DNA from 2 places in the Cumulibacter soli genome. Region 1 is predicted to be linked to the other one. Evidence: riboswitches for the same ligand, from Rfam matches in the RefSeq annotation. Region 1 holds a riboswitch; the other holds the start of a gene.
The links. Region 1 has a riboswitch for thiamine pyrophosphate ahead of E1H16_RS17195 (thiamine ABC transporter substrate-binding protein). Riboswitches for the same ligand answer to the same signal wherever they lie in the genome.
Positions count from the first base shown of each region.

Region 1 (4,514 bases):
AGTAGGACAGCGATCACGGTCGCGTTCGCTGCAATGATCAACGAGGCGCGTAGCGCCTGCGTCACCGGAGCCAACAGTGCCGGATTCGAGTCCTCGTCGGCGAGCGCTACGTAGTTCTGCAGCGTCCACTGCCCGCCGCGCTGCAACGAGCGCACCACCAGCGCGAGAATCGGCGTGAGAAGGAATGCCAGGACAATGACCAGCACCGTGAGCACGGGCCATTCGCTCCTTCGCGGGCGTCGCCGTACGACACGCACGGTCGGGTTTGGCGCGACGCCGCGACGCCAGCGGCCAATGAACGCGAGTAGACCGAGCACAACGACCAGTTGAAGCACGGACAGTACCGCGGCGGTCTTCAGATCAAGGAAGTGCGCGGTCTGCAGGTATATCTCGGTTTCGATCGTGCCGTACTGCAACCCACCCATGGTGAGTACGACGCCGAACGCGGTCGAGCAGAACAGGAACACCACCGATGCCGACGAAACGATCGCCGGACGTAGCGCCGGAAGTGTGATGGTCCGGAACACGGTCATCGGTGAGGCGCCGAGAGCGGCCGCTGATTCCTCGGCGCGTGAATCCAGTCCCTGCCAGCTGGATCCGACGGTGCGCGCCACAAGGGAGATATTGAAGAAGATCAGCCCGAGGATGATCGCGATCCAGGTGCCGTCCAGGCCGAGGAATCCGAGCGGACCGGCTTCGTTGAGCAGGCTGCGGAACGCGACGCCGACCACAACGGTGGGTAGCACGAACGGCATCGCGACGATCGCGCGCAACAGGCCGCTTCCCGGCAACCGTAGGCGATACAGGCAGTACGCCACAGGCACGCCGAGCAGAACCGACAGCACCGAGGCCACCGCCGCCTGCGCGACGGTCAGCCAGATCAGCCGCAGTATTCGCGGGCTGCTGAGCGTGTCACCGAAAGCCGACAGGTCGAGCGCACCGTCAGTGAAGAACCCGCGTTGCAGCATGCCGCCGATCGGCAGCAGGAAGAAGACTGCGAGGAAGGCGATCGGGATCGCCGCGATCGCCACCAGCACCCACGTCGGGACGCCGACCTTCGCGCGGCTCGGTGTACCGCGGGACTGCTTCGCGCTAACCTGCGGTGACGTCGGCCCACTCCTTGAGCCAGGTATCCCGATTCGCCTCGATCTCCTTCGGATCGACACTCAGCGGATCGGTGGCCAGTGGCGCGTGCTCCGCCCACAACTCAGGCAGCGCCGCACCGCTCGCGGGATACATGAACATGGTGTCGGGGATCGACTCCTGGAACGGCGTATCGGCCAGGAAGTCAATGAATGCTTCAGCGCCCTCGGCGTTGTCAGTGCCGGCAATCACACCGGCGTACTCGATCTGCCGGAAGCAGGTGTTCAACACAGCCGAGGTCGTCGGCTCACTCTCCCCCTCGGGGATGGTGAAGGGTGGCGAAGACGCGTACGACAGCACGATCGGGCGCGCACCCTTACCTTCGCCGCCGGAGAAGTCGACCGAGTAGGCGTCGCTCCATCCGCTCGTGAGTTTCGCGCCGTTATCCATCAGTTTCGTCCAGTAGTCTTGCCAACCGTCCTCGCCGTACTGCGCGATGGTGGCCAGCAAGAATGCCAACCCTGGCGAGGATGTCGACGCGGCGGGAGTGACGAACAAGTCCTTGTACTTCGGATCGATCAAATCGTCCAGTGACGTCGGTGGATCTATGTCATGTTCGGCAAACCAGGCATCGTCGACGTTCAAGCAGACGTCACCGTAGTCGATCGCGGTGAGCTGGTCCTCGGCGCCGGGTAGCGCGAGTTCCTTAGCCTCGTCGGTGGCGGTGCTCGCCACGTAGGGCTCAATCACGTTCGCGTTGACGACCCTCATCCCATATGTGTTGTCGATGCCGTAGATCACGTCGGCGGTAGGCGAATCCGCGGTGAGGATGAGTTTGTTAGCTACCTCCCCAGCGTCGCCGGCGGTCTGCACCTTCACGGTGTATCCGGATTCTTCCTCGAACTGCTCGATCAGCTCATCCGGTGCGCCCCACGAATCGTGGCTCATCACGGTGATGGTTTTCGAGTCATCATCGCCGGCCCCTGAATCCACACCGCATGCGGTAAGGCTGGCGGCGCCAGCAATAACCACCAAGCCGGCGACTGCTGCGCGTTGCTTCGACATATGTTCCCTCCGTCAACAGCGAGGGAGCCGGACTGAAGCCACGGGGGCATCGATTCCGACTGAGTCCCGACTTCCTCCACCGGTCCTAACCGGGTCAGGTTCGAGGGTCTGCGGTCCGTCCGCACTCTCAGCGCCCTGCGGCGCTCCCCTGTCGTATGCGCCCACCAATATAGCCCGAGCGCCCGGCGACCGTGTCGTCGCCGGGCGCTCGAGGGTTACCGGCTGCTACTCAACCAACAGATAACCGGTTCCGGCCCAACCGAGGCTCAGCGAGTACGCACCTTCGGCTTCGATCGTCCAGATCGCCGAGTCGCCGGAGCCGATGATGTCCTTGGACGAGATCGTGTAACCGGCGTCTTCGAGCGCGGCCACCCACTCGTCGTACGCCGCGGCCGGATCGTCCGCTTCGAACAGGCCGGAACAGGTCGAACCGGAGCAGTATGTCGCGCTGCTGATAGTCACGCTGGCAGGTACTGGGACTTCCTCGGGTAGCGAGTCCATGCCTGAGTCATCGGAGCCACCGCTCCCGCCGGTATCGCCGCCATCACCGGCGCCACCGTCGTTGGAGCCGCCATCCGTGCCCGCGTCGGCACCGGAGTCTGCACCATCGCCGGATCCGTCCTGCGCATCTTCCTCTGCCTGGTCCCCCTCGGACTGTGCCGGTTGAGACTGTTCGGAGCCACCACCGCCGGCGCTCTTATCATCGTCGCCGCTATTGACCAGCAGAAGCACGGCCACGACCGCGCCGACCACGATGATCGCGATGCCGACGATCCACGGCAACGTGTTGTTATTGCGCGGAGGTTCTTCCCATCCGGGACCCGCCGGCGAGGATCCGCCGGTCATCGTCGCGGCCGAGAGTGACGCGTCGTACGCCGCCGGCATTTGTTCGGTCTGGTAGCCCGACTGCTGATAGTCCTGGTTCTGCGCGGCGTACGTGTCGTATTGCTGCTGGTACGGATCGGTCTGCGGAGCCTGGTACGGATCCTGCTGGTGGGAATCCTGCGGATGTCCACCCGCCTGCGCGCCGTCCCATCCACCCTGAGGCTGATTCCACCCCTGCGGGGTGCCGCCCGTGCCGTATGGGTCGTGGTTCGGACGGCCGCCGGGACCTTGCGGGGGCATGGACATCGTGTTTCAGCCTCAGTTCATAGTCATCGTGAGTAGTCGCACGGCAGCTCTCCGACTCTCAGTCCGTCGGCTCCGCCACCTCGCGGTCTTCATGCGACAGACTAGAGGGCATGACGGTTCCCCAGGAACACCCGCTATCGGAGTTCATCGCGAACTTGCCGAAGGCCGAGCTACACGTACATCACGTCGGCTCGGCGTCCCCGGAGGTTGTCGCTGAACTGGCCGCGCGGCATCCGGACGCAGTCGTGCCAACCGACCCTCAGGCCCTGGCGAAATACTTCACCTTCACCGACTTCGCCCATTTCATCGAGTTGTACCTCTCAGTGGTCGATCTCATACGCACTCCAGAGGACATTCGCTCGCTGACCTACGGCGTCGCTCAGTCGTTGGCGGCGCAGCAGGTGCGGTATGCGGAGTTGACCTGTACTCCAGAGACATCGGTGATCCGCGGGATCGCGCCCGAGGCGTACGTCGAGGCAATCGAGGACGCTCGGGTTGCCGCACACCGAGATTTCGGGCTGGAACTGCAGTGGATCTTCGACATCGCTGGTGAGAACGGGATTCCCGGAGCCGACACGACCCTGGCGGTCGCACTCGATCACGGTCCGTCCTCGCTCGTCGGCTTCGGTCTCGGCGGTCCCGAGATCGGCGTACCGCGGCCGCAGTTCAAACCGCACTTCGACGCCGCACGTTCGGCCGGGCTTCGCTCCGTCCCCCACGCTGGTGAGTCAACCGGGCCGCAGACGATGCTGGACGCGATCGAGCATCTGGGCGCCGAACGGATCGGTCACGGTATCGCAGCCGCCACAGATCCGGCCTTGATGCAGTTGCTCGCCGAGCGGGAGATCACCCTCGAGGTATGCCCCACCTCGAATGTGGCCACCCGCTGCGTCGACTCGCTAGCCGCGCATCCGTTACCGACACTCGTGGCCGCGGGCGTGCCGGTGACGATAAATAGCGACGACCCGCCGATGTTCGGTACGACGCTGAACCGCGAGTACGAGATTGCCGCTGACTTGCTCGGCCTGGATCGCGCCGGGGTGACCGAGTTGGCGCGATCGGCGGTGCGGCGCTCGTTCGCGCCCGAGGCCACGAAGACGCGCCTGCTGGCAGAAATCGATGCGTATGCCGCGAAGGTCTGATCGGTGATGAGCGAGCCTGAAGCACGCCGCACGCGATCGACCGACGCCTCCAGGTCCACTGCCGGGTCCGCGTCCGGTTCCAAGGCCGGGTCC
Region 1 is NZ_SMSG01000009.1:56,374-60,887, forward strand. Features, by position in the region: gene E1H16_RS17190 (ABC transporter permease) at 1-1,031, opposite strand, end outside; gene E1H16_RS17195 (thiamine ABC transporter substrate-binding protein) at 1,093-2,148, opposite strand; TPP riboswitch at 2,203-2,308, opposite strand; gene E1H16_RS17200 (hypothetical protein) at 2,374-3,279, opposite strand; gene E1H16_RS17205 (adenosine deaminase) at 3,390-4,421, shown strand.

Region 2 (4,514 bases), on a different contig from region 1:
GGCCAGTAGCAGCAGACTGGCTATACCGCCGGCCGCGAACGCGAAGCGCCACCCGTAGTCGGCGTACGCCCCGATTCCTAGCAGCGCGATCAGACCTATCGTGGCGAACGCGATCGCTGATTGCGCCCATGCTGCCATCGACATGATCAAGCCGGAAACCAGGCCGCGACGTCGCGGCACCGACCACTCCATCGCCAGCGGGATCGCTGAGGTGTATTCGCCGGCGAGGAACGCGCCGCCGACGAAACGTAACGCGATGACCGCGGTGATCGCCCACACCCCGATGTGCTGATGTCCCGGCACAGCGGCGATTGCGAGGCTACACGCGGCTGTACCGGCGATCGCGATCTTGGTCGTTCTGGTGCGACCGATCCGGTCGGCAATACGGCCGAAGATCATCGCGCCGATCGGTCTGCCCAACAGCGTGGCGACGATAACCACCGCGCCGGCCGTGACGCCAGCGTGCGGACCAGCCAGTGTCGCCAACGCAGGTGCGAGGGCCACCACGGGGAGGAAGATGTTGATTTGATCGACGAAGTTGCCGACGACTCCAGCGCGAACGGCGGCGCGTCCGGGCGCGGGGAGACCGGGGACAAGGCTCATCGGGTTACCGAGCCTCGTCGACGTAGACGCTTGCGCCCAGTTCAACAAACTCGCGCGATTTCGCCGCCAACCCGGCTTCGATTGCGGCGCGCTGCTCCTGGGCTGAGCCGTATGCGTCGCGGATGTCTTGGCTGATGCGCATCGAACAGAACTTTGGCCCACACATCGAGCAGAAATGTGCCGTTTTTGCTGGCTCCGCGGGCAATGTTTCGTCGTGGAAGTTGGCCGCGGTCTCTGGGTCGAGGGAGAGCGCGAACTGATCATGCCAGCGGAACTCGAACCGCGCCTTGCTGAGCGCGTCGTCGCGCTCCCTGGCGCGTGGGTGCCCTTTCGCGAGGTCTGCCGCGTGCGCGGCGATCTTGTAGGTGATGACGCCAGTCTTCACGTCGTCCCTGTTCGGCAGCCCAAGGTGCTCCTTCGGCGTGACGTAACACAGCATTGCCGTGCCGTGCTGCGCAATGGTCGCGGCGCCGATCGCGGAGGTGATGTGGTCATAGCCCGGTGCGATGTCGGTGACCAGCGGGCCGAGGGTGTAAAACGGTGCACCGTGGCACCACTCTTGTTCCAGGTCCACGTTCTCCTTGACCAAGTGCAGCGGGACGTGTCCCGGACCTTCGACCATCACCTGAACGTCATACTCCCATGCTCGGGCGGTGAGTTCGCCGAGCGTGCGTAGTTCGGCCAATTGAGCGGGGTCGTTGGCATCGGCAATCGACCCCGGACGCAGACCGTCGCCGAGGGAGAACGCAACGTCATACCGCGCGAAGATCTCGCACAGTTCGTCGAAATGCGTATATAGAAATGATTCCTCGTGATGAGCTAGGCACCATCCGGCCATGATAGAGCCGCCACGAGAGACGATCCCGGTGACGCGGTCGGCGGTGAGTGGCACGTAGGCCAGCCGAACGCCCGCGTGGATGGTCATGTAGTCCACGCCTTGTTCACATTGCTCCAGGACCGTATCGCGGAAAATCTCCCAGGTCAGCGCGCTCTGGTCCCCATCCACCTTTTCCAGGGCTTGGTAGATCGGCACGGTGCCAATCGGAACCGGGCTATTGCGGACAATCCATTCGCGGGTGGTGTGGATGTCATTGCCGGTGGAGAGATCCATGACGGTGTCAGCGCCCCAACGAGTCGCCCAGGTGAGTTTCTCGACTTCCTCATCGATCGAAGAGGTGACGGCCGAATTGCCGATGTTCGCGTTGATCTTGGTCAGGAATGCACGACCAATGATCATGGGTTCGGACTCGGGATGGTTGATATTTGCGGGGATGATTGCGCGACCCGCCGCGATTTCGCTGCGCACCAGCTCTGGATTGCATCCCTCGCGGAACGCCACAAATCGCATCTCGGGGGTGATCTCCCCGCGGCGGGCGTAGTGCATCTGAGTCACCGTGCGCCCTGGTGTCGAACGCATCGGGGTACGGCGCGTACCGCGCCAGGCCTGGGAGGCTTCGCCGCGGCGCACAGCTGCCCGCCCGTCGTCCGCAAGGTTTCGCCCTCGGCCGGCATACGGCTCGACGTCGCCTCGGGCCGCGATCCACGCCCCGCGCACGTCCGACAGGCCGACCCGTGGATCGGAGCCGGGCCCGCTGGTGCGGTAGATCAGCACGTCGTCGTTGGGCGTGCCGTCGGGACTGTCGGCGAGGCTGATGGCAGTCATCGGCACTTGCAAGTCGCCGACGGTGACCGCGCGGTGCTGGGGATGGACTTCGGACTGATGTGGGGTACGCACTTCGGCGCCTCCTCTTCCTTCGCCGGTATGACCCGGACAGGTTCGAACGGTCCGGACGGCGTCAGTCCGATCTCAGCCCGTGCCCGGGCTCCCGTGGGGTGCCTCGATGGTAACCACTGTGGTTAGAGTGCGGACATGGCCCCCGCTGATCACGCACTCAACGCCCCACTGCCCAAGCCGCCGATCGCCTTGTCGATCGCCGGATCCGACCCGTCTGGCGGGGCGGGTATTCAGGCCGACCTCAAGACCTTCAGCGCGCTCGGCGCGTACGGCACCTGTGTGATCACGGCGTTGACGGCGCAGTCGACCCAAGGGGTGCGTCTGGTGCATGAGATCCCGGTCGGAGTGGTGCGTGCGCAACTCGAGACGCTCGTTGCTGATGTGCGCGTGGACGTCGTGAAGATCGGCATGTTGGCATCGGCCTCGATCGCCTCTGTCGTAGGGGATCTGCTCTATGACGGACCGCTCGCGCGGGTGCCGGTGGTGCTTGATCCGGTGATGGTGTCGACGACCGGGTCCAAACTACTTGCCGACGATGCGATCGACGCCGTTCGGGCGTTGGTGCCGCGGGCCGCTGTCATTACGCCGAACATTCCCGAGGCCGGCGTGCTTCTCGATCGACCGATGGCCACTTCCGTTGCAGAGATGGAGAATCAGGCGCTAATGCTCCTTGAGAGCGGCGCATCGCGAGTATTGCTGAAAGGTGGACACCTGGATGCTCCGGAGTGCACGGACATCTGGGCAGATTCGTCGCGAATGGATTCTTCGGGGCTCGCGCGACTGGACGCTGTTCGCATCGAGTCAACCGCAACGCATGGGACAGGCTGCACACTGAGCTCAGCGATCGCCGCATTGCGAGGGCGCCACCCGGAATGGTTGCCAGCGGTCCGTGAGGCGAAGGCGTGGCTGACCGAGGCATTACGACACGGCGAGGATCTGCATGTCGGTTCTGGTTCAGGTCCGGTCCATCACTTCCACGAGCAGCCACGCTGGCACTGAGTCGCTCGCAGTGCAATCGCCCACCGGCCACCATCAAGCTGACTGCCGCTGGCAGTTGGCGCGCATAGCCGACCGCCAACGCGTTACCTGCCAGTCTTTAGGTTATCGAGTAAAGGAAACCGGCGTCTTCCGCAGCGAACCGCACGATAGCGTCACGAAACTCGGCAAACTGTGAGCGGCAGTAGGAGCCGTGGCCGTCACCAAAAAGCACGTCGCACGTGTGCTCCAACTCGTTGAGGTCAACGGTCAGGAAGTCCGCGGCGGCGAGGTTGACGTACTCGCGGCGGACCACACCGAAGTACGGAGCGACACCGCTGGGGCTCCATCGACCCACAGCGTCGCCGGTGAGCAGTATCGCGCCCGGTCGGGGCATCACCGTCACCATGCCTGCAGCGACGCATTCGCACTCGGAGAAAGCTTCTGGATCGAGCACATCGCGAAGCTTCGCATCGGGCTCGTTAGGGCGCGACTCCCTGAAACGCATTGTCGGGTCGGCCAGTGGGGGCTCGATGCTGGTCGCTGTCGTGAAGTACTGATAGAGCATCAGGTGCGCTTTGTCCAAACCCACGCAGTTGTGGGGAGCGTGGGCGGCCTCGCGTTGATCGATGACGCGAGATGCCGAACACGGGTCATTGAGTGCTGCCGCGAAGTCGAGGTCGGTCCGTAGCGGCCAGCCGTAATAGCGAATTCCCATAGCTGACATCCTCGACCCCAGCCACCCCTCGCTCGAGGTTATCCACAGCCCCGAATGTTCCCTGGCGCGGATCTGAGCCCTGGGCATTGAGTCAGGGCGCAACACTGTTGCTAGTAGTTCCGCCATCGAGCGGCTTCCGTGCGCCGAGGCGCGCAGATCGGTCACCCGTCGGTGTCTTGCGTACAAGCGGACTGCTGCTGGCGGCGCGGATTCAGTGTGGATGCCGGCTCAGGTAGTGACCGAGAGGCTAAGGAGGTTGTTGCGCCAGGTGATAGTCCCATCGTCGTTCATGACGGGGCTCCAATGCAGATGGTGTTTGGCGCGGTGGTGGGCACGGCATAGAGCGTGCAGATTCTGCGGAGTGGTTTGTCCGGCAGCGGACTCACCCTCGCGGAACGCGATTACATGGTCGAGGTCGAGCGCATCGGTGGTGCGGGTGCAGCCGGGGAACCGGCATTGGCGATCTCGGTTGATGATCGCGTC
Region 2 is NZ_SMSG01000003.1:122,737-127,250, forward strand. Features, by position in the region: gene E1H16_RS07350 (MFS transporter) at 1-603, opposite strand, end outside; gene thiC (phosphomethylpyrimidine synthase ThiC) at 608-2,338, opposite strand; TPP riboswitch at 2,336-2,443, opposite strand; gene thiD (bifunctional hydroxymethylpyrimidine kinase/phosphomethylpyrimidine kinase) at 2,474-3,337, shown strand; gene E1H16_RS07365 (hypothetical protein) at 3,435-4,031, opposite strand; gene E1H16_RS07370 (HNH endonuclease signature motif containing protein) at 4,260-4,514, opposite strand, start outside.
Region 2: linked by a shared signal. The riboswitch ahead of thiC (phosphomethylpyrimidine synthase ThiC) and the one ahead of E1H16_RS17195 (thiamine ABC transporter substrate-binding protein) in region 1 are both predicted to bind thiamine pyrophosphate.